2 regions of the Lacisediminihabitans sp. H27-G8 genome follow, and region 2 is predicted to be linked to the other one. Evidence: predicted binding sites of a transcription regulator. Region 2 holds the regulator's gene; the other holds the start of a gene.

Region 1 (15,154 bases), on a different contig from region 2:
CTCCAGGCCCGTAATTTCTTTGACCAGTCCTTCGAGCTTCTTCTTCTCCATCCGCTCGGCGAACTCGTTCCTCTTGTACAGGGGCGCGAAAGCGATCTTCATGGCCGCAGCCATTGCCGCTTTGGATTCCTCTTCGCTGCCTCGAAATCGGTTGTACAGCGCGGACGGCGTTCCGTCCGAATTGATGAGACCTAACCTCTTGGCCAGAGGAATGAACGGCTTTGCGCTTCCACCGGAGAAGCCCAGGACGGTTCCGAGGAAGTCCTGTGAGAACCGATCGGGAGTACGGGCCTCTTTGATCTTGTCGAGAATCTTCGGGATCAATCCCGTGGAATTCATGTAGGGCATGGACTCGGCCATGAACGTCTCCTGTCTGGACTGGGGTCCAGATTGTCCTCCAAACGGCGGACAGACAGAGGCGACACGCCGAGAATCCCTCAATCGGAGTGCGCGCGGAGTGCATGCCCGAATTCTGAGGGCGGTCGACGGCCCGAAATCCCATACGAACATTGGTGGGGCGGACGGGACTTGAACCCGTGACCGACGGATTATGAGTCCGCTGCTCTAACCAGCTGAGCTACCGCCCCGCAGCGCTCCAACGGAACGGTGCGACACCACGATACAGGCTGGTGCGCCCACGATCGTGAGGCGAGCGTCGCTAGCTGACCTGCTCGTCGAGCGACGCATCCGTCACGGGATCGGTGACCTTCTCGCCGCGGTAGAGCTGCTCGAAGATGGAGAGGGTGCGCTGGATGTCGTGGGCCGCGATGTAGCGCAGGCTCGCTTCCTTCATGGTGCGCAGTTCCGCATCGGGCAGGCTCAGCACGCGGCTCAGCTTGTCGGCGAGATCCTTCGCGTCACCGGGGTTGAAGAGGTAGCCGTTCTCGCCCTCGTGCACCAGGTGGGGCAGCGCCATCGCGTTGGCGGCGACGATCGGGAGCCCCGACGCCATCGCCTCCATGGTCGCGATGCTCTGCAGCTCGGCGATCGAGGGCATGGCGAAGACTGTGGCGCGGGTGAGGGCGGCGCGCAACTGCTCATCCGTCACGTAGCCCGTGAAGGTGACGCGCTTGTCGATGGAGAGCTCGCGGGTCAGCTGCTTGAGCTGGTTCATCTGGTCGCCGCCACCGACGATCTCGAGCTGGACATCCAGGGACGGATCGATCTGCGCGATCGCCCTCATGAGCACGTCGAGGTGCTTCTCGCCCGAGACCCGCCCGACGAAGATGACACGGTTCTCGGTGCGCGGCTCGAAACTTGCCGAGTAGAGGGCCGCGTCGATGCCACAGGAGATGGCGTGGACGTGCTCGAGGTTCGTCTCGGACTCGAGGAAGTCGGCGGCCTTGCGGCTGGGCGACGTCACCTCTTCGCAGTAGGCGAAGGTGGTGGAGGCATCCTTCCACGCGGCGCGGATGGCCCATTTGCGCGCGAAGTGCGGGAGGCGCGTGTGATCGATGAGGTTCTCGGGCATGAAGTGGTTGGTGCCGATCACGCGGATGCCACGTTTGGCGGCCTGCCGGGCGAGGCCGCGGCCCACGACGATGTGCGACTGGATGTGCACGACATCCGGCTTGACCTCGTCGAGGATGCGAGCGGCGTGCGCCTGACTGCGCCAGGGAAGCACGAACCGCAGCCAGTCGTGCGGGTACCAGCGCCAGGAGTAGACGCGATGCACCACGAACTCGGCACCGTCGTGCTTCTCGAGGAACGCGCCGGTGGTGCGGTTGAAGGCTGGAGCCTCGACGTGCACGGTGTGGCCGCGCTCGGTGAGTCCGGCGGCGAGACGGGAGCCGAAGTTGGCGGCACCGTTGACGTCCGGGGGGAAGGTGTCGGCGCCGATCAGGATGCGAAGGGGTGCCTTCGCGTCCTGGGGGGAGTCGTGCGGGGTGTCGGACAAAGTCTTAAGCATCCCTTGCAGTTGAAACCATCGATTACAGCCTAGCGGCGGCTTCGGGCTGTCGCTTGGACAGCTGCACCACACCGTACACGGCGAGAGCACCGGCGACGACAAAGGCGAGGATCGCGTACCAGGGCGCGCCGGACGCCTCCTGCAGCACGATGATGCCGATCGAGACCGCGACGATCGGGTCGATGACGGTGAGGCCGGCGATCACGAGATCGGGCGGACCGGAGCTGTACGCGGTCTGCACGAAGTAGCCGCCGAGCACCGTGGCGGCGAGAAGCGCGACGACGCAGGCGATCGTGAGCCACTCGAATCCCTGGGCGCCGTTGAGGATGATCGTGTGCACCCGGTCGATGACGACCTTGGCGAGGGTCGCGACGAAACCGTAGAGCACGCCGGCGCCGACGATGTAGATCAGGGGTCCGAACTTCTTGCGCAGGAAGGCGAAACCCAGCGCGAATGCGATGGTGACGACACCGAGAAGGATCAGCACGGTCACGAGCTCCGTCTGGGTGATCTCCTTCGACCGGGCGAAGATGGTGGCGAAGGTCACGAAGAGTCCGACGCCCCCGACGCAGAAGATGATGGGGCGGATGGCATCCTGCTTCAGCTTCACTCCGGACACCCGGGCGTTGACGATGGCCGTGATGATGAGGGCGATCGCGCCGAGCGGCTGGACCACGATGAGCGGCGCGAAGATGAGCGCGGTGAGCTGGAAGGCAACAGCGAGCCCGAGCATCAGGGTGCCGATGACCCACGACGGTCGGCGAAGGAGCAGGAGAAGCTGGCCGAGGTTGAGGCCCGCGGTCGATGAGGCCTCGGTGAGGCTGTCGACCTTGTTGACACCGCGATGCTGGAACTGGGCACCGAGGGCGAGGAAGACGGCACCGACCAGGGCGATCGGGATTCCCAGCGCCTGGTACGGGGTGATGGAGATCTGGTCCGAAATGGCACTGAGGTCTGGCGTCACGGCACGACCCTACCCGCTGGCCCTCCGATATTCTTGGCGAATGGCCGTCCTCCCGATTCAAATCACGGGCAATCCCGTGCTCCACACCCGAGCGTCCGAAGTGACGTCGTTCGACGCCTCGCTTTCTGCGCTCGTCGCCGACATGTTCGACACGATGGAGGCCGCGCCGGGCGTCGGGCTCGCGGCTCCGCAGGTGGACGTGCCCCTTCGACTCTTCGTCTACAACTGGACGGATGACGACGACACACTCTGGCGCGGCGTGGCCATCAACCCCACCCTGTGGGTGAGCCCGGTGCCGATCGGCGCGGCGGACGAGGAAGACGAGTCCGAGGGGTGCCTCTCGGTTCCCGGCGAGCGGTACCCGCTCCGACGGTCGGAACTGGCCATCCTCAGTGCTGTCGATCTGGACCAGAAGCCGTTCGAGGTCCGGGCGGAGGGATGGCTCGCCCGCATCTTCCAGCACGAATACGACCACCTCGAGGGCGTGCTCTACGTGGATCGCCTCGACCATGCCGCGGGCAAAGCGGCCGCAAAGGCCGTCAAGAAGAGCGGTTGGGGCGAGCCGGGGCTGAGCTGGATGCCGGGAGTCGACGACCTCGAAGGGTGAGGACGGCGCGTCGGACCCTGTGATCCGGCAGCCACGGTTCTCCGAGGCGGCTGTGATCGCGGCGATCCAGGTGGACGGGTGGCGAGATACCTACGGCCACCTTCTGCCCCCGGAGTTCTATGGCGACGCCGCCCTTCGTCGGCGCGTTGCCATGTGGACGAAGATCCTCGGCGGCGAGGCTATTCCCGACCGGCTGTTCGTCGCTGAGTCATCGAGCCGCATCCAGGGATTCGCCTTTGTCGGCGACAGTCTCGACGCTCTTCCCGCTCGTCCGCTGTGCCTCTACATGATCTATGTCCGCAGTGAGCACCATGGCACGGGCATCGGTCAAGCCCTTCTCGAGGCCGCGGCCAGGGAGGATCCCCTGCAGCTCTGGATGGCAAAGGACAACCCGCGGGCGTATGCGTTCTACCGGCGAAACGGATTCGTTTTCGAAGGAACGGAACGAGTCGACAGTGCGGCGAACGATCTCGAGGAGATCGAACTCGTCCGGTGACGCGGTGCGACGGCGTGCGGGGGTTGGCGCGCGCGGGTGGGGTGTTGCGCGGGTAGGGTGTCGCGCGGGTAGGGTTTCGCGGGTTGCGGCTCGCGGGTGGGGTGTCGCGCGGGTCGGGTGTCGCGCGGGTGGGGTGTCGCGCGGGTGGGGTGTCTCGCGGGTTGGGTCTCGCGCGCCCCGATGCTCGTTTCTGCGTCGGGGCTCTTTTGTCGCCCCCGTCCGCGCGGCCTCTCCTCCACAGCGATGTGCCCGACGGATTATCCCCAGATTTGACAAAGCTCTTCAAATCTGTGTTCGAGTCTGGGAGAATGAATGCATGGCAAGTAACGAAGTTGTGTTCGACGAGTCTCTGGGTGGGGACTTCGATTCGTCGCTAGCCGGCGCGCGCCGGGCGGTGGGCTTCGTAGCCGAATGCGCTCGGTCGGTCGACACTCTTTCCGACCCCGATCTTCTTCGCATCCAGCGCGAACTCTCGGACCTCGCCCGTGAACTCGGCGCGAGCGCTGCAGTGGTGGCCGGCGAGATCGGTCACCGTTCGCGGCGGGAGCTCGGCTTTTCGGGACTCGCCCAGAGGGAGGGGTTCCGCACGCCGGAGGCCCTCGTGCGGCATGAGACCGGGTCCACCGCGCGCAACGCCTCCGCACTCGTCCAGGCGGGCACGATGGCCCGGGAATCCGCTGCGCCCGAGACCTCTTCGAGCGCCGAGCCATGGTTCCGGGAGGTCGGCGCCGCCGTTGCCGTTGGTTGCATCTCGGTGGACGCCGCCCGCGCGATCCGCGTCGGGCTCGGTGCGCCATCCGAAGGCTCTGGTGCTGTGACAGCAGATGCCCTGTCCGATGCCGCCCACCTGCTCGTGATCGAGGCGACAATCGTCGACGCGGACGAATTGCTGCGTCTGGCCCGCCGCCTGAGGGACGATCTGGACGACACTGGTATCGCGGATCGCGAGCGGGCCGCCTTCGAAGAGCGGTCGGTACGCCGCACCCGGCGTCCCAATGGTCTCTCGAGATACATCATCGACCCGGACATCGAGTCCGCGGCTTTCTGGGACGACGTCTACGACACCCTCACCTCTCCCCGCCGAGGAGGCGTCCGATTCGTCGACGACGCCGACAGGGAGTGGGCAGCAGCGATCTCCACGGACGAGCGCACCACCGACCAGTACGTGCACGACGCGTTCACCCAGCTGCTACGAATCGCGGTGGGAGCAGAGACGGGTGAGAGCCGACGGATAATGGGAGCTCGACAGCCCTCGGTGCGAGTGCTGGTGACGCGCACCGCGCTCGAGGCGGGGCACGGCCACGGCCGGATCGAAGGATGCGACATCCCGATCTCAATCGAGACCGTCGAGCGCATCGCCTGCGAGTCCGGCACGGTTCAGCTCGACTTTGACGAAGCCGGGCGCCCCCTCGACCTGGGCCGGGAACAGCGGCTGTATTCGAAGAGACAGCGGATCGCCCTGGCTGCGGCACAGGGCGGATGCTTGTTCGGGGACTGCGATCGGCCTCCCAGTTGGTGCGAGGCCCACCACTCCAGACGCTGGAAGCGAGATCAGGGCGAGACGAACATCCTCGATGGGGTGCTTCTGTGCCGCTATCACCATCTGCTCGTGCATAACAACGGTTGGGAGATTGTTCGGGATGACACGGGGTTCTGGCTCATTCCTCCTCGAAATGTCGATCCGGAACAACGGCCGCGGCCCATGCCATCGAAGAGTGCCGCCCTTCGCGACCTGAGGGTGCTCAGCGCCTAGTCGGGGGGCTAATCAGGGTGGCTGGTCAGGGTGGCTGGTCAGAGGGGGCAAGTCAGGGTGGCTGGTCACAGTGGCTGGTCAGGGTGGCTGGTCACACCTAGAAGACCGCGCGGATGAGGGCGGCTGTCGCCGCGGCCGCTATCACCACCACGATGAAGGGAACTCGCAGCGCGAGCAACAGTGCGGCCACCGCAATGGCGGGGAGGCGTGCATCGAAGACGATACGGGAGCCTGAGCCGAGAGTCTGCACCGCGATCAGGGCCGCAAGCAGTGCGACGGTCAGGAGGTTGGCGATGCGGGCGGGAGCCGGCTTCTCGAGGAACGATGCCGGCACGAGGTATCCGGCTACCTTCAGGGACAGGCACGCCAGCGAAGCGGTGATCACGATGAGCCAAAGCGTCATGATGGGCCACCTGTCAGGCGAGGGTGCCGGCCCACCGGGGACGCCGATTGAAGAACGTTACAGCTCATGTCGGAATCCCCGGGGGTTCGGGCTGGGGATTCCGACTGCCGAACCAGTTCAATCCCCCCACTATCACGGCGACGATTCCCGCCACGAGCACAGGTAGGCCCGGGATCAGCACCGGCGTGGTCACCGTGGCGATCACGGCGGCGGCGGTCGCCACGGCGACCGTCTGCAGTTGGCGCAGGCGGGGCCAGAGCAGTCCGAGGAAGGCAGCGGCTGCGGCCGCATCCAGTCCGTACATTCGGACATCGCCGAGGGCGTTGCCGATGAGGGCACCGATGAGCGAGGTGAGATTCCAGCCGACGAATACCGAGACGGCGGTGACCCAGAAGCCGATCCGCTGGGTTCGCAGTGTTGATTGGGTCGTGGCGACGGCGGTGGACTCATCGATAGTCACCCAGGCCGCTGCCAACCGGCGCCAGCGACCGCTGCCCACGATCGGAGCGACACGGATTCCGTAGATCCCGTTGCGGATGCCCAGGATCGCGGCGCTCGCGATCGCGGCCGGCCCCGCGGCCACTCCCCCGGTGGCGATGACCCCCACCAGGGCGAACTGCGAGCCGCCGGTGAACATGAGGAGGCTCATCACGCAGGTCTGCCAGACGTCGAGCCCGGCGGCGACGGCGAGGGCTCCGTAGGAGATGCCGTAGGCCGCGGCGGAAAGACCGACGGCGACACCCTTGCGGGCCACGGCCCGATCTTCGCCGCTCCAGGAAGTGGCTGCGGCGGATCCGGACTCTCGTGCTGGATCGTCGTCGGAGGGAACCGGCTCAGTCCTGGCCATCGCGCAGATTCACGCCGTGCACGCCGTTGTCGTAGCGAATCGAGGGGAACACCGCAGACACCGTGAAGCCGACACCGGGCAGCATGTTCGCGGTGAGGATGCCACGGTACAAAGCCGCACGCTCCCGCATCTCGCTCATTCCGGGTCCGACGACCACCTCGGTCAACGCATCGAGGTCGTCCTGGAAGGTGTAGGTGCGACTCTGCGCGAGTTTGTCGGGGTCGAGTCCCTCGCGGCGGGCAGCGGCGCGCACACCATCGTCGTCGATCACGACCTGCAGGCCCTCGTCGGTCCACGTGGAGCTGACGCGCACCTGGGTGCCGATGCCGCCATACTTCAGCGCATTGGACAGGGCCTCCTGCACGATACGGAAGACCGCGAGCTGCGGACCGTCGCCGAGCACGAAGGGCTCGCCGTTCTCCACGACCGTGATCTCCAGCCCGGCGTCCCGCATCACATCGAAGAGCTCGAGAGTCATGTCGGAGCGGGGCTCTGGCAGGGATTCGTCGACCGATCCGCCCACAACGGTCATCACGCGACGGAGGTCGGCGAGAGTCGATCGGGCCGCCTCGGCGATGGTGGCGGAGGCGCGCACCGCGGCTCCGGCATCCGAGGTCGCCGCGTACTGGGCGCCGTCCGCCTGGCTCACGATCGTGGAGACCGAATGGATCGCCACCTCGTGGAGTTCGCGCACGATGCGCAGCTTTCCCAGTTGCTCTTGCAGGGATGCTTCGAGGTCGAGGTTGTCGCGCTCGGCATCGACGCGGGCGAAATACTGGCGGCGGCGACCGCGTGCGGCGCGGATCCAGAGCACCAGCAACACCACCGTGAGAACGAGGAAAACCGCGGATGTCGCGGTGAGCAGGATCATCACCAGCATCGAATGCTGCTGCAGCCAGGTATTCACTCGGGTCTCCTCGGGCTGACAACATCGGGTCTGACAACGACGTGCTGTCTCTCCGAGGTTATCGCGAACCGGGATCGGCGCGCTGCCGTCCCGGTCCGCGGGTGCCGGGCCTACTTGGCCGGCGGCTGCGGCCAGGAGTTCGCCCGCAGCACCTCGAGACGTGCGCGGTAGTCATTCTCGTCGATGTCGCCCTGGGCGAATCGCTCGGCAAGGGTCGACTCCGCCGACCGGGACGGGCTGCCCCAGTGACCCCACTGGGCGCCGCCGAAGCCGGGGTGACCGTATCCGCCGCCCTGGGCGAACCAGGCGCGACGGCGACGTCGAGCGATCGAGAAGACGACCGCGAAGAGCGCGACCCAGAAGAGCGGGATGAGCAGGAAGAAAAGCCCGAAGCCGCCGACCCAGGGGCCGACGAAATGGGCCGCGGGGCCCGCGAGGGCGAGTGTTGCGAGCACGATATATCCGTTTCTGTGAGCGTTCCGGTGGCGAGAGCCGGTGGAACCGTTGAACACAACACTCGTCGCGAAGCCGAATCGGCGAATCTGCTCGGCGGATGCTTTCGGCTACTGCGCCGGGAGCACGCCCTGCTACTCCTGGTACCCCGCCCGGACGAGTCCGGTCTCGTAGGCGACGACGACGAGCTGCACCCGGTCTCTCGCGAGCAGCTTCGACATGATGCGCGACACGTGGGTCTTGGCGGTGAGCGGGCTGAGGAAGAGCTTTCGACCGATCTCGTCGTTCGTGAGCCCATGGCCGACCAGGCCGAGTACCTCCCGTTCACGTTCGGTCAGGGTCGCGAGCTGCGAGGTATCCGGCGCCTCTTTGAGGGATCCGGCGACCCGCTCGAGCAGGCGCTTCGTGACACCGGGCGACAACAGCGCGTCGCCGCCGGCCACCACCCGCACCGCGCGGATAAGCTCCTCCGGCTCGGTGTCCTTGACCAGGAAGCCGCTCGCCCCCGCGCGGATCGCCTGGGCAACGTACTCGTCGAGCTCGAAGGTGGTGACGATCACGATGTGGGTGCCGGCGAGAGCGGGATTGGCCACGATCTGCTCGGTCGCCCACAGGCCGTCCCCGTCGGGCATCCGGATGTCCATGAGAACGACATCGGGCTTCTCGCGGGCGACGAGAGCCACCGCTTCGGCGCCGGTGCCGGCCTCGCCCACCACGTCGAGGTCACTCTCCGCCTCGAGCAGTGACCGGAAGCCGCCCCGGATGAGTTGCTGGTCGTCGGCGATGGCGACGCGGATCATGGGGTGCCCTTCGGCGAAGGTCCACCGCGGGGGGCGGACGGGATGTCGGGCGCGCTGCTGTAGCTCGCCCCGGCTGCTGACTGGGGGATTCTGGCGGAGACTCGGAAGCCCCCGCCTTCGACGGGAGCGGCACTCAGACTGCCGCCGAGGAGTTCGGCCCGCTCGTGCATACCGAGCAGACCACGGCCCCCGGTGTCCTGACGTGGTGGGCTTCCGGTGCCGTTGTCGACGATCTCGAGCACGTAGAAACCACCCTCTTCCCGGGCGGTCACGGTCACCGTGGTCGCCTTGGCATGACGGAGCACATTCGTCAGCGACTCCTGCGCGATGCGGTAAAGCGCGAGCTGGGTGCCTGCGCTCGGGACGGTCTCGATCGTGTTGCGCACATCGACGGCGACGCCCTGGGAGGCGATCGAAGCGGCGAGGCCGCCGAGACGGGAGAGATCGGGCTCCGGCACCAGCGGCGCGCTGGGATCCGCTCCTCCTTCGGCACGAAGGATGCCGAGCACCGAGCGCACTTCGTCGAGGGCCGTCTTACTGGACTCCTTGATGCTCGCCAGGGCCGCCTTGGCCTTCTCCGGCTGTTTGTCCATGAGATGAAGCCCCACACCGGCCTGGACGTTGATCTGGCTGAGGGAATGCGCGAGCACATCGTGAAGCTCACGGGCGATCCGCACCCGCTCGGCCTGCACCTCGGACTGCTTGCGTTCGGCGATCCGGCGGGAAATCTCCGCATACTGCTCCCGGCGCGTTCGCACGCTCTCCCCCACACCGAGCACGATGAGAATTCCGAGCGTCACGGCCGCGATTCGCGGGGGCGAGACATCGAGACCGGCGAGCAGCGATATGGCGAGGGCGAGGAGCCAGGCCGCCGACACCGAAATCCAGGCCCAGCTTCGGGCGCCCCGCACCACAGCGGACACGATGGCGAAGGCGAGGGCCAGGTAGGGCGGATGGTCGGAGCTGCGGAACAGCAGCAGGTCGGCGCCTCCCGCGGCGGCCGCGATGGCCACGACCGGACCCGGGAAGCGACGGGCGGCGAGCAGGGCGAGAGGACCGATGAGAGCGAGCCCGAGCCCGATCAGGAGCATCCTCGGGTCTGTCCAGACTGCGGTGCGAACAAGGCCGTTACCCGGGCGCACACTGAAGAAAACCGCCGGCACCTGCACGAACAGCGAAAAGAGCACCGGAAAGATCAGCCGCATCCTGCGCGCGCCGGCGGAATTCTGGCGCCGGGCGCGACTGGCCTCCATCTCCTGCCAGGGCTCGTGCCAGGATTCGAAATTCCGATCGGTGAAACGACCACCTCGGCGCTCGGTCCAGCCCGCGCTGTCGAAACGACCGTGGAAGGGCATGGATCGATCGTAGTTGCGGCTCTCGCCCGGGACATCCGCTGCCGGATGGCCGGCGGCTACTCCCCCGGGAGTAGTGGCGGACCGGCATCCGCCGCTTAAGCAACGAATGCCGCAGGGGGTGGAGCCCCGTGCGGCAATCGAGCTCCCCGACTTGGACTCGAACCAAGAACCGCCGCATTAACAGTGCGATGCTCTGCCAATTGAGCTATCGAGGATTGCTGAAACAGCTTGACCACTTTACCAAAGGTACGCGTTGCACCAAATCGTGCGGTGCAATCCCCCGGGCAACTCGTGCTCGACGCTGAATCGACGTGTCTACAGTACCGGCAGCAGGAAGGTCGGCGATGCAACCTCCATCGGCGAGCCGAGCGGATGAGGGATGCCGGTCACCGGATCGATGCGGAATGCGGCCACCGTCGACGACAACTGGTTCGCCACCAGAAGCACGTCGCCGTCGATGACGCAGAGGTGTCGTGGGCAGTCGCCGTCGCTGGAGACCGTCGCGACCGGACTGAGGTCTCCGGCGCGGATCACGGCGATGCGATTTGACCCGCGCAACCCCGTGTAGAGAAACCGGGCGGACGCGTCGGTCGCGAGTCCCGCGGCATGATCTCCATCGACCCAGTCTTCGGTGATCGTTGCCGCCTCGAGCACCTGACCCCTGCCATCGAGGGCGAAAAGGGTGCCCTGCAGCTCTCCGAGCAGGATCGTCCGACCCGCCAGGCGCACCAGGTCCCGCGGCCCGGTGCCCGGCGGAAGCGCCACGGATGCCGTGCGCACGAGCCTGCCGTTCTCGACCGCGTGCACGTGCACCCGGTCGGCGCCGAGATCCGCGCTGAGCACGGTCGATCCCTGCACGAGGGTCGAGTGGGCATGCGGCCGCTCCTGCGCCGGATTGGGTCCACTGCCCTGCGACGACAGGGTCTGGATCGACCCGCCGATGCGGCCGCCGGGCAGGAGCGGGAAGACATCGATGGATCCGTCGAGGTAGTTCGACACGAACAGGCGATCGAGCGTGACGCTCACGTGACAGGGGAAACCGCCGCTGGTCGGTTGGCCTCCGAGCGATCGGAGAGAGCCCTGACTCCGACGGAACGCCTCGATGCGGCCGGCCGGGCCGGAGCCGTACTCGTCGGTCGCGTAGACCAGACCATCGGGGCCGGAGGCGAGGAACGAAGGGGACGAGGTCGGCGTCGTTTCGAGCAATTCCAGCCGCGCGTCATCCCCGTGCCAGCGCAGCAGCGAGATGCCCTTCGCGTCTCCCATGGTGGCGGTGTAGCCGCCCACCAGCAGGTCGGTCGTGGTCAATAGCCGGCCTTCGGATCAACGACTCCGACGAAACGGCCGTCGCCCACGAAGGCGGCGACGTTCTCGCGAATCCTCTCAGCGAGCAGCGGCATCGTCATCTCCGGGGTATCCGCACTGTGCGGTGTGATGAGGATGTGCGGAGCGGTCCAGAGCGGATGCCCGTCCGGCAGCGGCTCCGGGTCGGTGACGTCGAGGCCGGCGCCCGCGATCTCCCCGCGACGGAGCGCATCGACCAGGGCATCCGTGTCGACGAGATCGCCCCTGGCGATGTTCACGAGCACGGCGCTGTTCTTCATCGCCGCGAACGCCGGGGCGCCGAACAGGTGGCGGGTGCCCGCGGTGGATGCCGCGGCGATGACCACCACATCGGCATCCGGCAGCGCCTGTGCCAGCCCGTCGACGGTGATGGTCCGTCGGGCACCGGCGACACGGTCCGTGGTGCGCCGCACGATGGTTACGCTCACGCCGAAGGGCGCGAGGAGTCGAAGCAGCTCCCTCGCAACGCCGCCGGCACCCACGATCAGCACCGAGAGTCCGTAGAGAGAGCGTCCGATCTTGGGACCGGTCGGCCAGCCGGTGGCTCTCACCCGCTCGGGGATCACCCGCAGCAGAGCGAGCACGAGGGTGAGCGCATGTTCGGCGACGGGTTGCGAGTAGGCACCCTTCGCGCTGGTCCAGAGGGGAAACGGGCGATCGGCGTGTGCGCGCAGGAGCTCGGCGAATACGTCGACACCGGCGTAGGGAAGCTGCACCCAGTCGATCGAGGGGTACGAATCCAGGGTGGACCTGAGCGCTGCCGCACCGCCGTAGGACAGCCAGATGAGCCCGCGGGTCTGCGGGCCGAGATCGACGAGCTCGCCTCCGCCTGCGGCGACCGCCCGGGCGAAGACGTCTTCCGCCGCGGAGAGGGTCGCCGAGGCCGGAACGATGCTGACCGGCCCGGCTGCCGGACGCCGATCGTCGCCGAGAACGCGCCCGGCATCGGCCGTCACGCTGCGGTGCTGGCTCACGCGCGCTCGGAGGGTGAGCCGGTGGGCCGCGACTTCTTCGGGCGGGGAGCCGGGCGCGCATCCGCCGTCGCCTGCACGGCCCGCTGCAACCAGTCCCGGTCTTCGAGAAGCTCGCCGGGCACGGAGCGATAGTTCTTTGCGCCGGGATACGGCGGCGCGGGAACCGTGCGCTCGAACAGCGCGGCTTCGGCGTCGGTCGGGGTGAGAAAGAGAGTGTCGTCGCAGATGAAACCGACGACTTTCTCATCACAGTAGATGGCGTGCTCCCCGAACATCGTGCGGGTGCGGATGTTCAGGTCGCCGAGCTGGTCTTCGATGAACCGAACCGTGTCCGGGTTGTTAGCCATGAAACTTCTCCGTCTTGGCACTGCCGAGCGCGGCGCGCGAGCGAGCCAATCCCTTGAGGTACTCGTTCTCCGGGGCGGTCGTGAGCGTGTCGAGGTCCCCGAGCCCGACCAAGATGCCCTTCTGCATCACCGCGAGTTTCGGAGCGATGCGGGAGAGGACTGCGAGGTCGCTGCTCACCACGATCGCGGTGAGACCACGGTCGCGATGAAGGTCTCGCAGGGTGTCGAGCACGCCGTCGCGCACGCTCGCGTCCACTCCGCGGGTCGGCTCGTCGGCCACGAGCAGTGTCGGCTCCAGAACTATCGCGCGGGCAAGGGCCACCCTCTGCCGTTGGCCGCTGCTCAGTTGGTAGGGCAGCCGGTTCATCAGGCTGAGCGGCAGGCGCACAGCGTCGATGACCGTCGCCACGGCATCCGAGGCTTCCCGCACGCTGAATCGGCGATCGCGTTGGTAGATCGGCTCGGCGACGTTCTCGGCGACGGTCAACAGCGGGCTGAGCCGCTCCGCCGCATCCTGCCGCAGAAAGCCGACCTGCAGCGTCAGTCGATCACGGGCACGGCGTCCCACATGGCGCAGGCGGGTGCCGTGCACCTCGAGCTGACCACCGCAGATCCTCGGCATGGCGTCCCCACCGCGCCCGGCGAGGCCCGCGATTGCGAGTGCGAGCGTGGACTTGCCCGATCCCGACTCCCCCACAATGCCCAGCATCTCGCCAGCGGCGATCTCGAGGGTGACCCCGCGCACAGCGAGATACGGCCGGGCATGATTCGAGCGGTAGACCATCGAGACATCCCGGGCGGCCACCACAAGGCCTGTCGAATTCGCTGCGCTCACGGTCAGTCCGCGGCTCGGAGCATCCGAAGTTCTTCGCGTCGCTTCGCCTGCTCTGCCGGGTTCGGCACGGGCAACGAGGCGAGCAGACGCTTGGTGTACGGATGCTTCGGCGCTCCGAGCACCTCGGCTCCGGTGCCTTCCTCCACGAGTTCACCGTGGTACAGAACCGCGATACGGTCGGCGAGGATGTCGACGACGGCGAGATCGTGACTGATGAACAGAGCCGCGAAGCCGAACTCTCTCTGCAGCTCCGCGAAGAGTTCGAGCACGCGGGCCTGCACCGAGACGTCGAGAGCGCTGGTGGGCTCATCGGCGATGAGCAACTTCGGCTGAAGCGCGAGGGCGCGGGCGAGGGAGGCGCGCTGGCGCTGGCCACCACTCAGCTCGTGCGGATAGCGGTCGCCGAAAGCGCGGGGAAGCTGCACCGCTTCGAGCAGCTCATCGACCCGCGCGCGGGCGGAACGGGCATCAGGAGCGCGACCCTGCACGATGAGGGGCTCGGCGACGCACTCGGCGATGGTGAGCAGCGGGTTGAAACTGGTCGCCGGGTCCTGGAAGACGAACCCGATGTCACTGCGCAGGGGGCGGAATTTGCGTTCCTTCACCCCGAGCATCTCCTGGCCGAGCACGGTCAGCGAGCCGCCGGTGATGCGGGTGAGGCCTCCGATGGCGCGACCGATGGTGGTCTTGCCCGATCCGCTCTCGCCCACGAGTCCGAGCACCTCGCGCGCACCGATCTCGAAGCTCACTCCGTTGACCGCGCGGAATCCGGAGCGACCGAAACGACCGGGGTATTCGATCTCGAGCGCTGTCGCGACAACGAGTGGGGGTTCGGTCGCGGCGAGGGCTCGCTCTGCCGCCCGCTCCTGGGTCTTCACGGTGCCCGAACCGAGATAGGGAACGGCCGCAAGCAGTCTCTTCGTGTATTCGTGCTGCGGGTTGCCGAACAGGCTCGTGGCATCCGCTTCCTCAACGACCTTGCCCTGATACATCACCGCGACCCGGTCGGCCAGGTCGGCGACGACGCCCATGTTGTGGGTGATGAGCACGATCGCGGTATCGAATTCGTCGCGGCAGCGGCGCAGAAGGTCGAGGATCTCCGCCTGCACCGTCACGTCGAGCGCCGTGGTGGGCTCGTCGGCCACGATCAGCTCTGGATC
Region 2 (15,154 bases):
CGCGGTGACGCAGAACGGCTGGGTGCAGTCCTACGGCAGCCGCTGTACGCGTCCGTCGATCCTGTGGGGGGATGTCGCGCGCGAGGCGCCCATCACCGTGGAGTGGTCGTCGTACACGCAGAGTCTCACCGAGAAGCCGGTCAAGGGCATGCTCACCGGCCCGGTCACCATCCTGGCCTGGAGCTTCGTGCGCGACGATCAGCCGCTGGGGGAGACGGCCAATCAGGTCGCGCTCGCGCTCCGCGACGAGATCGAAGACCTCGAGGAGGCAGGCATCGGAATCATCCAGGTGGATGAGCCCGCGCTGCGCGAGCTGCTGCCTCTCAAGAAGGCAGACCAGGCCGCCTACCTCGACTGGTCCGTGCGATCCTTCCGCCTGGCGACAGCGGGGGTCGAGGCCAAGACCCAGATCCACACCCACCTCTGCTACTCCGAGTTCGGTGTGGTCATCGACGCCATCAACAACCTGGATGCCGATGTGACGTCCATCGAGGCCGCCCGGTCGAAGATGGAGGTCGTTCCCGACATCCAGCGCAGCGGCTTCGGTCGCGGCATCGGCCCGGGCGTGTACGACATCCACTCCCCGCGCGTGCCCTCGATCGAGGAGGTCACCGACCTCATCGAGATCGCACTCGGATCGATCCCCAACCGCCAGGTATGGGTGAACCCCGACTGCGGCTTGAAGACCCGCGGCTACGACGAGACCGTGGCATCCCTCACCAACGTCGTCGCCGCAACGCGTGCCGTGCGTGAGCGGGTGAGCGCGCAGTAGCAGGTCGCTGTGCTGCCCTGAGTGACCCGCGTGCCCGGACAATCGGGTGTGCGTGTCGCTCAGGGCAATGCGGGGCCGCGGCTAGGGTGAGCGGATGCCGTTCACTCCGAGTCACATCGCCGCGATTCTGCCGTTCGTGCGGTCGCCACTCGCTCCGGCGGCGTTGGTGATCGGCAGCATGGTGCCGGATCTGCCGTACTTTCTGCCGCTCGGTATCCCGAGGGGGCTGACGCACTCGATTCCCGGGGTGCCGCTGGCCGATCTGCCGATGGGGATCGTTGTTCTGGTGCTGTGGATATTCGTCTTCCGAGCACCCATCGGTGACTTCGCTCCCGACTGGGTGCGCGCCCGCTTGCGGCCGCCCGAGGGACCTCCCCGACTACCGAGGTTCAGCCGGGTCGCGATGATCCTGGTGTCGTTGCTGGTGGGAATCGCCACCCATCTCGCGTGGGATTCCTTCACCCATCCGGACGGCTGGGTGGTGCTGCACGTGGCTGGGTTTCGCGCGCAACTCGGACCGTTCGCAGCCTATCGCTGGGCGCAATACGCAAGCAGCGTCGGCGGGCTCGTCATTGTCGCGATCTGGGCCGTTGGCTGGGTGCGGCGCATGCCATCGGTAGGCACGCGAGCATCCGGCACCGATTCCACGCGGTTGGACTCGCGAGTGAGGATCGCAGTGTGGGTGACCATCGGAGTGGTGCTGGCGGCGGTCGCTCTCGCGATCTGGATTGGCGGAGTCGCCGCCGGTGCCGACCTCTTCGATCGCACCGTGCTCTATCGCACCGCCACTATCTCTATCGCGTTCAGCGGGTTGCTGGCTGTTCTTGCCTGCCTCGGGTGGTACGTCTTACCGAAGGGGGCGCGCAGCGCGGCCCGGATGGTGCAGTGATCCCTACCCAGGCACCGACGTGCAGCGATACCGGTTCGTCGACGACGCTCTGGGTCAGCGAGCTGGCCTGACCGGGCCGCCGTTGGCGGGGTGGCGCATCGACTGATTTGTCCACTCGCCACTCGAGCAGCACAGCACGGCGCCGAGCTCATACTTCACCAGAGCAATGGCGCCGCGTTCTCGCTTATACCGATCGAAGCACCGCGACGACCTTGCCGAGCAGCTCGGCGTAGTCACCGAGGATCGGCGCGAACGCGCTGTTGCGCGGAAGCAGCCAGGTGTGGCCATCACGCTGCTGGAAGACCTTGACGGTCGCCTCTTCGTCGAGCATGGCCGCGACGATGTCTCCGTTCTCCGCAGACTTCTGCTGGCGCACCACGATCCAGTCGCCGTCGCAGATGGCCGCGTCGATCATGGAATCCCCGACGACTTTGAGCATGAAGAGCTCGCCCTTGCCCACGAGCTGGCGGGGGAGAGGGAAGACCTCGTCCACCATCTCCTCTGCGGTGATGGGGATACCGGCAGCGATGCGACCGACGAGCGGCACCATCGCCGCGTCACCGATCGGCGTCGGGTTGTCGGAGACGACAGCGCCTTCCTCCTGCTGGATGTCGATGAGCACCTCGAGCGCGCGCGGCCGGTTGGGGTCGCGGCGCAGGTAGCCACTGAGCTCGAGTTGGTTGAGCTGGTGGGTGACACTCGACAACGACGACAGGCCGACCGCATCCCCGATCTCCCGCATGCTCGGCGGATAGCCTCTCGACGCCACAGCGCGCTGGATGAAGTCGAGGATCGCGAGCTGCTTATCGCTCAGGCTCTTACGTCGGCGGGTCCCCGGCTTCTCCTGCACAGGTCCGGCCTCGCGCGGTCCGCGCCCGGCCCCGCGGCTGTCGCCTGAATCCATCTCGCTCATGTCACTCCTGCTGTCTGGGCATTCGTCTGTCTGGGTGCTGCTCTGTCTGGGTGCTGCTCTGTCTGGGTGCTGCTCTGTCTGGCTAGTCGTCGAATCCGGCGCGGATGACGCACCATTTCGGCAATGTCAGTGGTCGCTGGTTGTCTCATCCCCAGACAATCGAAACTGTATCCGCGTTTCACCCTCGAAACAAACACCTGTTCGAGTGTGTTGCGGCTCAATTTCGGGAAATGTCGAAGACAACGCTTGAATTCCGTAGAAATCGAATGTATGTTCGGAACAAAGCTTCGTATCCGGCACTCCCGGCCGAGTGTCGGATACGAAAACCCTGTAAGCGCTCCGTTCCAGTAAGCGCTCCGAGGTAGGCAGAGGAAGGCACGACGATGACCACAGCACTCCTGATCACATCTCCGCTGGCCACATCAAGGCTGGCCACATCAAGGCTGGCCACATCACCGCTGGCCACATCACCGCTGGCCACACCGCTACTGAGCAGGCCAGCAGGCCCCAGCAGCGCGGCACGGATGAGCGTGGCCCGGCCGGCGACGAACGGCACGCCGCTGCAGCACACCCCGCGACTGCGCATCACGCGCCGCGGGTATGCGCTGCTGACGATCCTGGTCGCCGCACCCCTCGTTATCGCCGCCTTCGGTCTCGCCCTCAACGGTGGCGGTGCCTCAGCTGGTGTGGATGCCTCGTCGGTCACCTTCGCGCATGTCACCGTGCAACCGGGCGAGAGCCTCTGGCAGCTGGCGGGAGAGATCGCCCCGTCATCGGACCCCCGGGACGTCGTGTCCGACATCGTGCAGCTCAACCAGCTGGGCAGCACAGAGGTGCAGCCAGGCCAGAGCCTTGCCGTACCGCTCAAGTACTCACACTGAAACTGATCGCACTGAAACTAATCGCACGGAAACTGCTCGTACGAAACTGTTCGCGCTGAAACTGATCAGACCGAGCCGCCCGTCCACTGGGCACGATCGCCGGGGTTCCCGCCTCGCTTCCGGACACCTAGCGCCCTCTAGCATTGATACGTGGTTTCCCTAGACGATCTGCCCATCCGTGACGACCTCCGTGGCCTCACGCCCTACGGTGCACCCCAGGAGCAGGTGCGAATCCGACTCAATGTCAACGAGAACACCCATCCGATCCCCGAGGCAGTCGCCACGGATATCGTGACCGCGCTGGCCGCGGCCGTTCTCGGCGTGAACCGGTATCCCGATCGCGAGTTCACGGAACTGCGCGACAGCCTTGCCGGTTACCTCGGATCCGGCCTGACCCGAGACAACATCTGGGCGGCGAACGGCTCCAATGAGGTGCTGCAGCAGATCCTGCAGGCGTTCGGAGGCCCGGGCCGCAGTGTGCTGGGATTCCCTCCCACCTACTCGATGCATTCGATCATCGCGTCGGGCACGGGCACCACGTGGATTGCAGGCGAGCGGGACGATGCCTTCGAGATCTCGCCGCAGACCGCAGTCGAGTGGATCGAGAAGACGACACCGGACATCGTGTTCTTCTGCTCGCCGAACAATCCGACCGGCACACCGCTCTCCCTCGAGACGATCGTCGCGGCCTACGACGCGACCGACGGCATCGTCGTGGTCGACGAGGCCTACGCCGAGTTCGCGCCGACGGGCCTGCCGACCGCCCTGAGTCTGCTCGAGGGTCGCGAGCGACTCATCGTCTCGCGCACGATGAGCAAGGCATTCGCCTTCGCGGGGGCCCGACTCGGCTACCTCGCCGCCGATCCCGCGATCACGGATGCACTTCGACTCGTGCGACTTCCGTACCACCTCTCGGCCCTCACCCAGGCGGCGGCGATCGCCGCCCTCGCTCACAGTGGCGAGATGCTCGCGATGGTCGATGACATCAAGGCGCAGCGCGATCGCCTGCTCGAGGAACTGCCCAGGCTGGGCTACCCGGTCTGGCGCAGCTGGGCCAACTTCGTGCTGTTCGGGGGAGTCGAAGACCCCCACGCGGTATTCGAGGCGCTGCTCGAACAAGACATCATCATCCGCGACATCGGCATCCCGAATCACCTGCGGGTGACGGCGGGCACGGCGGCGGAGACCACCGCCTTCCTCCACGCTCTCGCTGCGCTCGACACTGCGGGTAACGGTTCGAACGCGCTCGGTAGGATTGGTTCATGAGTCCCCAGCGCGTCGCGCACCTCCAGCGCGAGACGAGCGAGTCGAGCATCGACCTGTCACTCGATCTCGACGGCACCGGCGTATCCGATATCCAAACCTCGGTGCCCTTCTACGATCACCTGCTCACCGCGTTCTCCAAGCACTCGCTCATCGACCTGAAGGTGCGCGCGAGCGGTGACACCGAGATCGACGTGCACCACACCGTCGAGGACATCGGGATCGTGCTCGGCAAAGCGATCAAGGATGCACTCGGCGACAAGTCGGGAATCGCCCGCTACGGCGACGCGCTCGTGCCGCTCGACGAGGCGCTCGTGCAGGCCGTCGTGGATGTCTCGGGGCGACCCTACCTCGTGCACACCGGCGAGCCCGCCGGGTTCGAGTTCCACCTCATCGGAGGACACTTCACCGGCTCCATGGTGCGCCACGTCTTCGAGGCGATCTCCTTCAATGCCGGCCTCACCGTGCACATCACCGTGCTGGGCGGCCGCGATCCGCACCACATCGCGGAGGCCGAGTTCAAGGCATTCGCGCGCGCCCTGCGCACGGCCGTTGAGCCGGATGCCCGGGTCACGGGCATCCCCTCCACCAAGGGCGCGCTCTGACCATGAGTCGCCCCTCCGTCGTCGTGCTCGACTACGGCAGCGGCAACGTGCACTCTGCCGCGAAAGCTCTCGAGGCTGCGGGAGCCGATGTCGACCTCACGGCCGACCGGTCCCGGGTGCTTGCTGCCGACGGGCTCCTCGTGCCCGGGGTCGGCGCGTTCTCCGCGGTCATGGCTGCGCTCGACTCGGTTCACGGCGGAGATCTCGTGGACCTCCGGTTGGCCGGAGGTAAGCCCGTGCTCGGTATCTGTGTGGGAATGCAGGTTCTGTTCGGTCGGGGAGTGGAGCGCGGGGAGGAGACCGAGGGCCTCGACCAGTGGCCAGGGGTCATCACAGAGCTCGACGCCCCGATCCTTCCGCACATGGGGTGGAACACCCTCGAAGCGCCGAGCGACTCCGTGCTCTTCGAAGGAATCGCCGATGAGCGCTTCTATTTCGTGCACTCTTACGCCGCGACCGAGTGGACTCTCGACGTGATGCCGCCCTTCCCCGAGCCGAAGCTCACCTGGGCCGAGCATGGCACCCGTTTTCTCGCCGCGGTGGAGAACGGACCGCTCAGCGCCACCCAGTTCCACCCCGAGAAGTCGGGGGAGCCGGGCATCCGGTTGCTCGCGAATTGGCTCGAAACCCTGTAACGCCCCGAAACACTGCACAGTCCCAGCCGTCTCAGCCCCCAGCCGTCCCGAAGAGAAAAGATCCGATGAGCGCCCTCGACTGCACCCCCAAACTCGTGCTGCTGCCCGCGATCGACGTCGCCGATGGCCAAGCGGTGCGCCTGACCCAGGGTGAGGCCGGCAGCGAGACGAGCTACGGCGACCCGGTGGATGCCGCGGCGGACTGGACCTCGCAGGGGGCCGAGTGGATCCACCTGGTGGACCTCGATGCCGCCTTCGGTCGGGGCAACAACCACGATGCCATCCGTTCGGTGATCAAGCGGGTCGGCGGGGACGCCCTCATCGAGCTGTCTGGCGGAATCCGTGATGACGCCAGCCTCGAAGCTGCCCTCGACACCGGGGCGAAGCGCATCAACCTCGGCACGGCGGCGCTGGAGAATCCGGACTGGGCGGCGACGGTGATCGCCAAGTTCGGCGAGCTGATCGCGGTGGGGCTCGACGTGCGCGGCACGACCCTCGCGGCGCGCGGCTGGACGAAGGACGGCGGTGACCTGTTCGAGGTGCTCGACCGACTGGAGGCGGCGGGCTGCGCGCGGTATGTCGTGACGGATGTGACCAAGGACGGCACACTGCAGGGTCCGAACCTCGAGCTGTTGCGCTCGGTCGCCGAGCGCACCGACCGGCCCGTCGTCGCATCCGGCGGCATCTCGAACCTCGATGACATCGCCGCGCTCCGCGCACTCGTGCCGCTCGGAGTCGAGGGGGCGATCGTGGGCAAGGCGCTCTACGCCAAGGCCTTCACCCTCGCCGAGGCCCTCGCGGTCGCGTCCGACTGAGCATCCGGTGTCCGATTCCGCCGGGATGCCCTGGGAGGGGCGCCGCTTCGAGCATGGCGCCTCCTCGGATGACGACGGCTCGGCGCCTGCCGCGCTTTCACTCGCGCTCGCACAGTTCGCGGCCGGAGAGATCGGATCCGCCGGGGTCGTCGACGCCGTTCGCGGCTCGCGCCTGCTGATTCCGCTGGTGGCGCAACTCGGCGAATCGGCGATCGGCGATCACGAGCACCCCGTCGACAAGAGTGCCGAGTTGTCGATCGTGACCGTCGCTGGCCCCGACGGGCGCAACGTGATGCCCGTCTTCAGCTCGGTGGAGGCGATGCGACGCTGGAAACCGTTGGCGCGTCCCGTGCCGGCCGATGCCGTGCGCGTGGCCCTCGCCGCCGCGAGTGAAGGCACAGAACTCGTGGTGCTCGACCCGACCTCGCCGACCGAGTTCGTGATCCGACGCCCGGCGCTCTGGGCGATCGCGCAGTCCCAGCCCTGGTCCCCGAGCCATCTCGATGCCGGAGTGCTCGACGAGTTCCGCCTCTCGATCGAGAGGGAACCCGCCGTGGCATCCCTCAGTCTCGAACCCGGAGACCCGGATGCCCGGCTCGCCGGTCCCGAACTGGTGGTGAACCTCGCCCTGGTGCCCGGTCTCGACCGGGTCGAGCTGGATGCCGTGCTTGCGCGACTGCAGGCCCGCTGGAGTGCGAGCGAAGCGATCGCCGCCGGGGTCGACTCGCTCGCGGTGCGACTCGGCACGGCAGGGGCGTGAGAATGCCGGAACTGGGGCGAGCCCCGCACCGTTTTCGACGCCGAGCCACTGATAAGCTGTAACCCCGTGGTGAACAAACAAAACGCGGACACAACCAAGCACATTTTCGTCACTGGTGGAGTCGTTTCGAGTCTCGGTAAGGGACTCACGGCAGCCAGTCTCGGAAACCTCCTCACGGCCCGCGGACTCCGCGTCGTCATGCAGAAGCTCGACCCGTATCTCAACGTGGATCCGGGCACCATGAACCCCTTCCAGCACGGCGAGGTCTTCGTGACCGACGACGGGGCCGAGACCGACCTCGACATCGGCCACTACGAGCGCTTCCTCGACATCAATCTCAATCAGGCCGCGAATGTCACCACGGGCCAGATCTACTCCACCGTCATCGCGAAGGAACGCCGCGGCGAATATCTTGGCGACACTGTGCAGGTGATTCCGCACATCACCGACGAGATCAAGCGGCGGATGCGCCTGCAGGCCGAGGTCGCCGCGGACGGGTCCCGGCCGGATGTCATCATCACGGAGGTCGGCGGCACCGTAGGCGACATCGAATCCCAACCCTTCATCGAAGCCGCCCGCCAGGTGCGCCACGAACTGGGCCGAAGCAATGTGTTCTTCGTGCACGTCTCCCTCGTGCCGTACCTCGGTGCCTCCGGGGAGCAGAAGACCAAGCCGACCCAGCATTCCGTCGCGGCCCTGCGCTCCATCGGAATCCAGCCGGATGCCCTCGTGCTTCGCTCCGACCGCCCGGTCTCCGAGTCCAATAAGCGCAAGATCGCGCTCATGTGTGACGTGGACGAGCAGGCTGTGGTCAACGCCATCGACGTGCCCTCGATCTACGACATCCCGACCATGCTCCACGACCAGGGACTCGACGCCTACATCATCGACCACTTCGGGCTCGAGGCTGCAGAGGTGGACTGGTCGGGCTGGAAAGACCTGCTGGCCGCGGTGCACCAGCCGAAGCACGAGGTCACGATCGGTCTCGTCGGCAAATACATCGACCTTCCCGACGCCTATCTCTCCGTGACCGAGGCACTTCGGGCCGGTGGTTTCGCCCAGCAGACGAAGGTCCTCGTGCGCTGGATCCCGTCGGACGAGTGCGAGACGCCGGACGGCGCGGCGCGACTGCTCTCGGATGTCGACGGCATCTGCGTGCCGGGAGGCTTCGGCGTCCGCGGCATCGAAGGCAAGCTCGGCGCGCTCAAATTCGCACGAGAGAACGGCATTCCTGTGCTGGGGCTCTGCCTCGGACTCCAGTGCATGGTGATCGAGTACGCGCGCAATGTCGTGGGTCTCACCGGGGCATCCTCTTCGGAGTTCGACCCGGAGACCGAATTCCCGGTGATCGCGACCATGGCCGAGCAGGTGGAGATCATCGCCGGGGGAGACCTCGGCGGCACGATGCGTCTCGGCCTCTACCCCGCCGATCTCACCGAGGGATCGATCGTCGCCGGGGTCTACGGATCGAACCGCGTGGAGGAGCGCCACCGACACCGCTACGAGGTCAACAACGCCTACCGCGCCGAGATCGCCGCGGCGGGACTCGACTTCTCCGGCGTCTCGCCCGACGGCCACCTGGTGGAATTCGTGGAGCTGCCGCGAGACGTCCACCCCTACTACGTCGGCACCCAGGCGCATCCGGAGCTGCGATCGCGACCCGACCGCGCACATCCGCTCTTCCAGGGTCTCGTCGCCGCGGCGCTCGAGCGGCAGGAGGCCACGCGCCTGTTCACCGTGCAGGACGCGTGAGCATGTCACAGCCGCTCTCCGACGAGGTGTTCCCCGTCAGCGTGGTGTCGAGCGAGGTGGTCTACGGGGGCATCGTCTGGGACATCCGGCGGGATGTCTTCGAATACGGAGACGAGGTCGCGGTGCAGACCATCAGCCGCGAATACGTGGACCACACCGGCGCAGTCGCTATCCTCGCCCTCGATGACCAGGATCGGGTGCTCCTGATCAAGCAGTACCGGCAGCCCGTCGGTGCGCGCGAGTGGGAGATCCCCGCCGGGCTGCTCGACATCGACGGCGAATCTCCCGTGCTGGGTGCGCAGCGCGAACTCGCCGAGGAAGCGGATGTCGTCGCGAGCGAGTGGCACCTGTTGAGTGACTTCTACTCCACGCCCGGCGGCAGCAACGAGGCGATCCGCATCTACCTCGCCCGCGGATTGACCGACGCCCACAGCGCGTTCGAGCGCACCGACGAGGAGTCTGACATCGAGAAGCGGTGGGTACCGCTCGATGAGGTCGTCGCCGCCGTTCTCGGCCGAACGATCGGCAACTCGATCCTCTCCATCGCCGTGCTCACGGCCCACGTCTCACGAGCGGCAGGGTGGGTCAGTCTCGGGGCTGCCGATGCACCGTGGCCGCGCCATCCGAAGTTCCGCAGCCGTGACTGACGATTCGCCTTTCGAACGTGCTGTCGACAGGTACCTGCGACATGTCTCGATCGAGCGTGGCCTGTCGTTGAACACCGTGGCCGCCTACCGTCGTGATCTTTCGGCGTACGGTCGTCAGCTTGCTGACACTGGTGTGATCGCGCCGGATCAGATCACTGTTGCACACGTCTCGGCCTTCGCGCTCCACCTGCGCACCCGTTCCGAGAATCCGCTCACGGCATCCTCGATGGCGCGGATGCTGTCCTCGGTGCGCAGCCTGCACCGCTTCCTGCTGGAGGAGGGTCTGGTGACGGTGGATGTCGCCGCCGACGTCACCCCGCCGAAACTCGCGAGCCGGCTCCCGAAGGCGATCACCATCGAGCAGGTGACGGCGGTGCTCGATGCCGCCTCGGGGGATGACCTCCAGTCGCTGCGCGACCGCGCCCTCCTGGAGCTGCTCTATGCAACGGGCGCTCGCATCTCCGAGGCCGTCGACCTGAACGTGGACGACGTGATCGGCACGGAAGGGCACAGCGTCGACGTCGTCCGACTGTTCGGCAAGGGGGGAAAGCAGCGGATCGTGCCGCTCGGGTCCTACGCTCAGGCCGCCATCGACGCGTACCTGGTGAGAGCGCGGCCACAGCTCTCCACCCGGGGCAAGTCGACCCCGGCCCTCTTTCTCGGCATCCGCGGTCAGCGGGTGTCGCGGCAGAACGCGTGGCTGATCATCCGCGCGCGGGCGGAGCAGGCGAAGCTCGGTTTCGAGATCTCGCCCCACACCTTCCGACACTCGTTCGCGACGCACCTGCTCGCCGGCGGCGCCGATGTGCGCGTCGTGCAGGAGCTGCTCGGGCATTCCTCTGTCGCCACCACGCAGATCTACACCCTGGTGACGGCGGACACCCTGCGCGACATGTACACGACGGCGCATCCGCGAGCTCGCTGAGCCCGGCGGACATGGCGTGCGCGCTCCCCAGCGCGCCTCAACCGTCGCAACATGATGCCCCGGGGCCCCTGGCGGTTCTCCCGGTGCCCCTGACGGTTCTCCCGGTGCCGCTGACCGTTCTCCCGGTGCCGCTGACGGTTCTTCCGGTGCCGCTGACGGTTCTTCCGGTGCCGCTGACGGTCCTTCCGCTGCCGCTGACGGTCCTTCCGCTGCCGCGACCGGGCGTGCCTGGCCGAGAAGGCCAGGTCCGCCGCCTACCCGTCACAAACTGCTGGCCCACTGCTGCGCGAGAGCGTTTCGTGACGGATCGGCGGATCCCGCCTGTCCAGCGCCAGGGTCGTCCAGCGCACGGGATCCCCATCGCCAGGTATGCCGAGTGAGAACCCGGCGGAAATCGCCCGTTCCGCCCTCCACCCGTCACAAACTGCTGGCCCACTGCTGCGCGAGAGCGTTTCGTGACGGATCGGCGGATCTCGCCTGTCCAGCGCCAGGGTCGTCCAGCGCACGGGATCCCCATCGCCAGGTATGCCGAGTGAGAACCCGGCGGAAATCGCCCGTTCCGCCGCCCACCCGTCACAAACTGATGGCCCGGGTCCGAGAGGGAGCAGTTCGTGACGGTTCACTTGTCACACCAAGGGGGCGCCCTGTCGAACCCGCCCGGTCGACCGCCGAACTGTCACAAACTGCTTGCGCGCTGCCACGAGTGGCGCAGTTCGCGACGGATCAGCGGGTGCCGCCCGCCAGGTGTCGTGGTCGGCCGTGTAGCGCGGCGACGACAACATCGACGCGGCACATGCCGCTCCCCGCACCATCCGCCACAAAGTGCGCTTTCGGCTCCGCGAACGAGCACTTTCTGACGGATCGGCGCGTGCTGCCCCGCAAGCGCCGACTGCGACCGACGGCGACGCCACCAATGCCCCCTACCCCGGCACACCGCGCGTGGCGAGTCTGACGGGGCGGCGCACACGCCATCGATAGAATCGTCCTAATCGGCAGCGGCCGGTGATCAACGGTAAGGAATGTCGGGATGACAGCGAAGCGGGACAAATCGGCTGAGGAACTCCCCGGTTTCGATCGCGTCGCCACCGGCCCGACCGGTCGCCCGCTCACCGTCTTCGCGGAGCCTCCGGTTCTGGCGTCCAACGGTCCCGCGCGAATCATCGCCCTCTGCAATCAGAAGGGCGGTGTCGGTAAGACAACGACCGCCATCAGCCTCGGCGCCGCGCTGGCCGGCTATGGCCGCCGGGTGCTCGCCATCGACTTCGATCCGCAGGGGGCCCTGTCGGCCGGCCTCGGCGTGGCCTCCCACGAGGGCTCGAACATCTACGACCTCATGCTCGGAACCGTGAAGGATGCCCATCAGGCCATCCGCACGACGTCCACCCCGGGCCTCGACGTCATCCCGGCCAACATCGACCTCTCCGCGGCCGAGGTGCACCTCGTGAACGAGGTGGCGCGTGAGCAGATCCTGGCGCGAGTGCTCCGCCAGGTGAGCGGGGAGTACGACGTGATCCTCATCGACTGCCAGCCCTCGCTCGGTTTGCTCACTGTCAATGCCCTGACAGCCGCCCACGGTGTGCTCATCCCGCTCGAGTGCGAGTTCTTCGCCCTTCGCGGGGTGGCGCTGCTGGTCGAGACCATCGACAAGGTCAAGGACCGCCTCAATCCCGCCCTGCAGCTCGACGGCATTCTGGCGACCATGTACGACTCCCGCACCCTGCACTCGCGTGAGGTGCTCGAGCGGGTCGTCGAGACCTTCGGAGACCGCGTCTTCGAGACCGTGATCGGGCGCACCGTGAAGTTCCCGGATGCGAGCGTCTCCGGCACCCCGATCACTCAGTTCGCTCCCGATCACGCGGCAGCCGGGGCCTACCGCCAGTTGGCCAGAGAGTTGATCGCCCGTGGCGCGGTCGCCTGACGCGACGGTCGAGCATCCGGAGGCCACCGGCTTCTCGGTGAGCCTCAGCAACTTCAACGGTCCGTTCGATCTGTTGCTGTCGCTGATCGGCAAACACGAGTTGGACATCACCGAGATCTCCCTCAGCATCGTCACGGGCGAGTTCATCGCCTACCTCAAGCAGCTCGACACCGCGACGGAACTCGACCAGGCAAGCGAGTTCCTGGTCGTCGCCGCGACCCTGCTCGACCTCAAGGTGGCGGGGCTGCTCCCACAGGGCGAGTTGGTGGATGCCGAGGACGTGGCGCTGCTCGAAGCTCGCGACCTGCTGTTCGCGCGCCTGCTGCAGTATCGGGCCTTCAAGGAGGCGACGACCTGGTTCTCCGCCCAGCTCGACGCCGAATCGACCCGGCATGTGCGCACGGTTCGACTGGAGGAGAAGTTCCGCAAGCAGACGCCGGAGCTCGTCTGGACCCTCAGCCTCGAGGACTTCGCCGCTATTGCCGCGCTGGCGTTCGCGCCGCGCGAGCTGCCGACAGTCGGTCTCGACCACCTGCACGCGCCGCTGGTGAGCATCCGGGAGCAGGCGGCTCACGTCGTCGCGCTGCTGCGCCGCGGCGAGCCGATGACGTTTCGCCAGCTGATCGCCGGTGTCGAGCAGAAGGGCGTGATCGTGGCGCGCTTTCTCGCGATTCTCGAGCTGTACCGCGGGGCCTCACTCGCCTTCGAGCAGCTGGAACCGCTCGGCGAACTCACCGTACGCTGGACCGCCGAACACTGGTCGGAAGAGAACCTCGCGAGCCTGGGATCAGACTATGGAAATTGACCTGATGGATGAGACCCCCGAGACGGCGACCCCGCCGGTGAACGTCGAGCGAAGCCTCGAGGCGATCCTCATGATCGCCGACGAACCGCAGACGCTCGTCTCCCTCGCTACCGCTCTCGGCGTGCCCGTCGCTGCCGTGAGGCAGTCGATCGAGCGACTCGTCGCCGACTTCGATGGCCACGGTGAGGGTGAGGCCGGGGGCATCCGTCGCGGGTTCGAGCTTCGAGAGGTGGGGGGCGGATGGCGCATCTACGTGCGCGGCGAGTATGACGATGTCGTGCGCGACTTCGTGCTCACGCAGAACCCCACGCGCCTGTCGCAGGCCGCTCTGGAGACGCTCGCCGTGATCGCCTACAAGCAGCCGATCAGCCGGGGCGCCATCGCGTCGATCCGGGCCGTGAATGTGGATTCCGTCGTGCGCACGCTGCTGGGTCGCGGCCTCATCACCGAGGCCTTCACCGACAGCGAGACCGGCGCCATCCACTACGCGACCACCGATCTCACCCTCGCCCAGCTGGGCATCAACTCGATCGACGAGCTGCCGGCGATCTCGCCCCTGCTCTCCGACGGATCGGACGGTTTCTCCGATGGTTTCTGACCTGCCCTCCGGCGCAGCCTCCGATGACGGTGTGCGCCTGCAGAAGCTCATGGCCGCCGCCGGTGTCGCCTCCCGTCGCGTCTCGGAGAACATGATCGAGGCCGGGCGCGTCGAGGTGAACGGCGAGGTGGTCACCGAACTCGGCCGCCGGGTGCTCGGCACGGATCTCGTCTCGGTCGACGGGGTCGCCATCCAACTGGACACCTCGCGCCGCTACCTCATGCTCAACAAGCCCGTCGGCATCGTCTCCTCGCTTCAGGATGACCGCGGCCGCCCCGACCTCCAGCGCTTCGTGTCGCGTTTCGACGAGCGGCTCTTCAACGTGGGCAGGCTGGACGCGCAGACCTCCGGATTGCTCATCCTCACCAACGATGGCGAGCTCGCCCACGTGCTCGCGCATCCGTCGTTCGGGGTGATGAAGACCTACATCGCCAAGGTGGAGGGCCGGGTGTCGCCCCAGACCGTCGCGAAGCTCACCAGCGGCATCGACCTCGAAGACGGGCCGATCGCGGCCGACAAGGCCCGCATCGTCGGCCAGGCGGGCGCCCGCGAGACGATGGTGGAGATCACTCTGCACTCCGGGCGCAACCGCATCGTGCGACGGATGCTCGAGGAGGTCGGCCACCCGGTGATCGATCTGGTGCGACGCCAGTTCGGTCCGCTGCACCTCGGGTCGCTCGGGGCCGGCGACATCCGTGACCTCACCAAGGCCGAGCTCGGCGCGCTGCTCACGATCTCGCGCGACGCGACCTCCGGCAGCCCCGGAGACGCCGACGCCGAGGAGACGGACTGATGGCGGTACGCGCCGTTCGCGGAGCCATCCAGCTCGATCGGGACGACCGTGCCGAGGTGATGCACGCCACCGCCGAGCTGCTGTCGAAGACCCTGCACGCCAACGAGATCGACACCGACGCCCTGATCTCGGTGATGTTCACCGCGACGCCCGACATCACGAGCGAGTTCCCCGCCCTCGCGG

Evidence for each region. Region 2 encodes LexA, which represses DNA repair genes until DNA is damaged. Its sites were predicted from a motif close to TCGAACANNTGTTCGA; they were not measured.
Region 1: VLI63_RS01815 (DUF222 domain-containing protein) is a predicted target of LexA. The motif match lies at 4,259-4,274, and genes of this name have one in related genera.

The regions. Positions count from the first base shown of each region.
Region 1 covers NZ_JAYLVL010000001.1:385,434-400,587, forward strand. Annotated here, with positions in the region: gene VLI63_RS01785 (DUF5343 domain-containing protein) at 1-360, opposite strand, end outside; tRNA gene VLI63_RS01790 (tRNA-Ile) at 511-587, opposite strand; gene VLI63_RS01795 (glycosyltransferase) at 659-1,909, opposite strand; gene VLI63_RS01800 (DMT family transporter) at 1,932-2,873, opposite strand; gene def (peptide deformylase) at 2,914-3,480, shown strand; gene VLI63_RS01810 (GNAT family N-acetyltransferase) at 3,500-3,976, shown strand; gene VLI63_RS01815 (DUF222 domain-containing protein) at 4,293-5,729, shown strand; gene VLI63_RS01820 (AzlD domain-containing protein) at 5,827-6,132, opposite strand; gene VLI63_RS01825 (AzlC family ABC transporter permease) at 6,197-6,979, opposite strand; gene VLI63_RS01830 (sensor histidine kinase) at 6,966-7,886, opposite strand; gene VLI63_RS01835 (SHOCT domain-containing protein) at 7,997-8,341, opposite strand; gene VLI63_RS01840 (response regulator) at 8,474-9,139, opposite strand; gene VLI63_RS01845 (sensor histidine kinase) at 9,136-10,494, opposite strand; tRNA gene VLI63_RS01850 (tRNA-Asn) at 10,637-10,709, opposite strand; gene VLI63_RS01855 (lactonase family protein) at 10,810-11,802, opposite strand; gene VLI63_RS01860 (D-isomer specific 2-hydroxyacid dehydrogenase family protein) at 11,799-12,812, opposite strand; gene VLI63_RS01865 (TfoX/Sxy family protein) at 12,809-13,159, opposite strand; gene VLI63_RS01870 (ATP-binding cassette domain-containing protein) at 13,152-13,994, opposite strand; gene VLI63_RS01875 (dipeptide ABC transporter ATP-binding protein) at 13,997-15,154, opposite strand, start outside.
Region 2 covers NZ_JAYLVL010000003.1:10,602-25,755, reverse strand. Annotated here, with positions in the region: gene metE (5-methyltetrahydropteroyltriglutamate--homocysteine S-methyltransferase) at 1-772, shown strand, start outside; gene VLI63_RS09470 (DUF4184 family protein) at 867-1,661, shown strand; gene lexA (transcriptional repressor LexA) at 1,846-2,565, opposite strand; gene VLI63_RS09460 (LysM peptidoglycan-binding domain-containing protein) at 3,099-3,455, shown strand; gene VLI63_RS09455 (histidinol-phosphate transaminase) at 3,606-4,721, shown strand; gene hisB (imidazoleglycerol-phosphate dehydratase HisB) at 4,718-5,323, shown strand; gene hisH (imidazole glycerol phosphate synthase subunit HisH) at 5,326-5,958, shown strand; gene priA (bifunctional 1-(5-phosphoribosyl)-5-((5-phosphoribosylamino)methylideneamino)imidazole-4-carboxamide isomerase/phosphoribosylanthranilate isomerase PriA) at 6,024-6,773, shown strand; gene VLI63_RS09435 (SseB family protein) at 6,799-7,533, shown strand; gene VLI63_RS09430 (CTP synthase) at 7,582-9,285, shown strand; gene VLI63_RS09425 (NUDIX domain-containing protein) at 9,288-9,932, shown strand; gene xerD (site-specific tyrosine recombinase XerD) at 9,889-10,857, shown strand; gene VLI63_RS09415 (ParA family protein) at 11,885-12,775, shown strand; gene VLI63_RS09410 (segregation and condensation protein A) at 12,759-13,580, shown strand; gene VLI63_RS09405 (SMC-Scp complex subunit ScpB) at 13,570-14,178, shown strand; gene VLI63_RS09400 (pseudouridine synthase) at 14,168-14,971, shown strand; gene aroH (chorismate mutase) at 14,971-15,154, shown strand, end outside.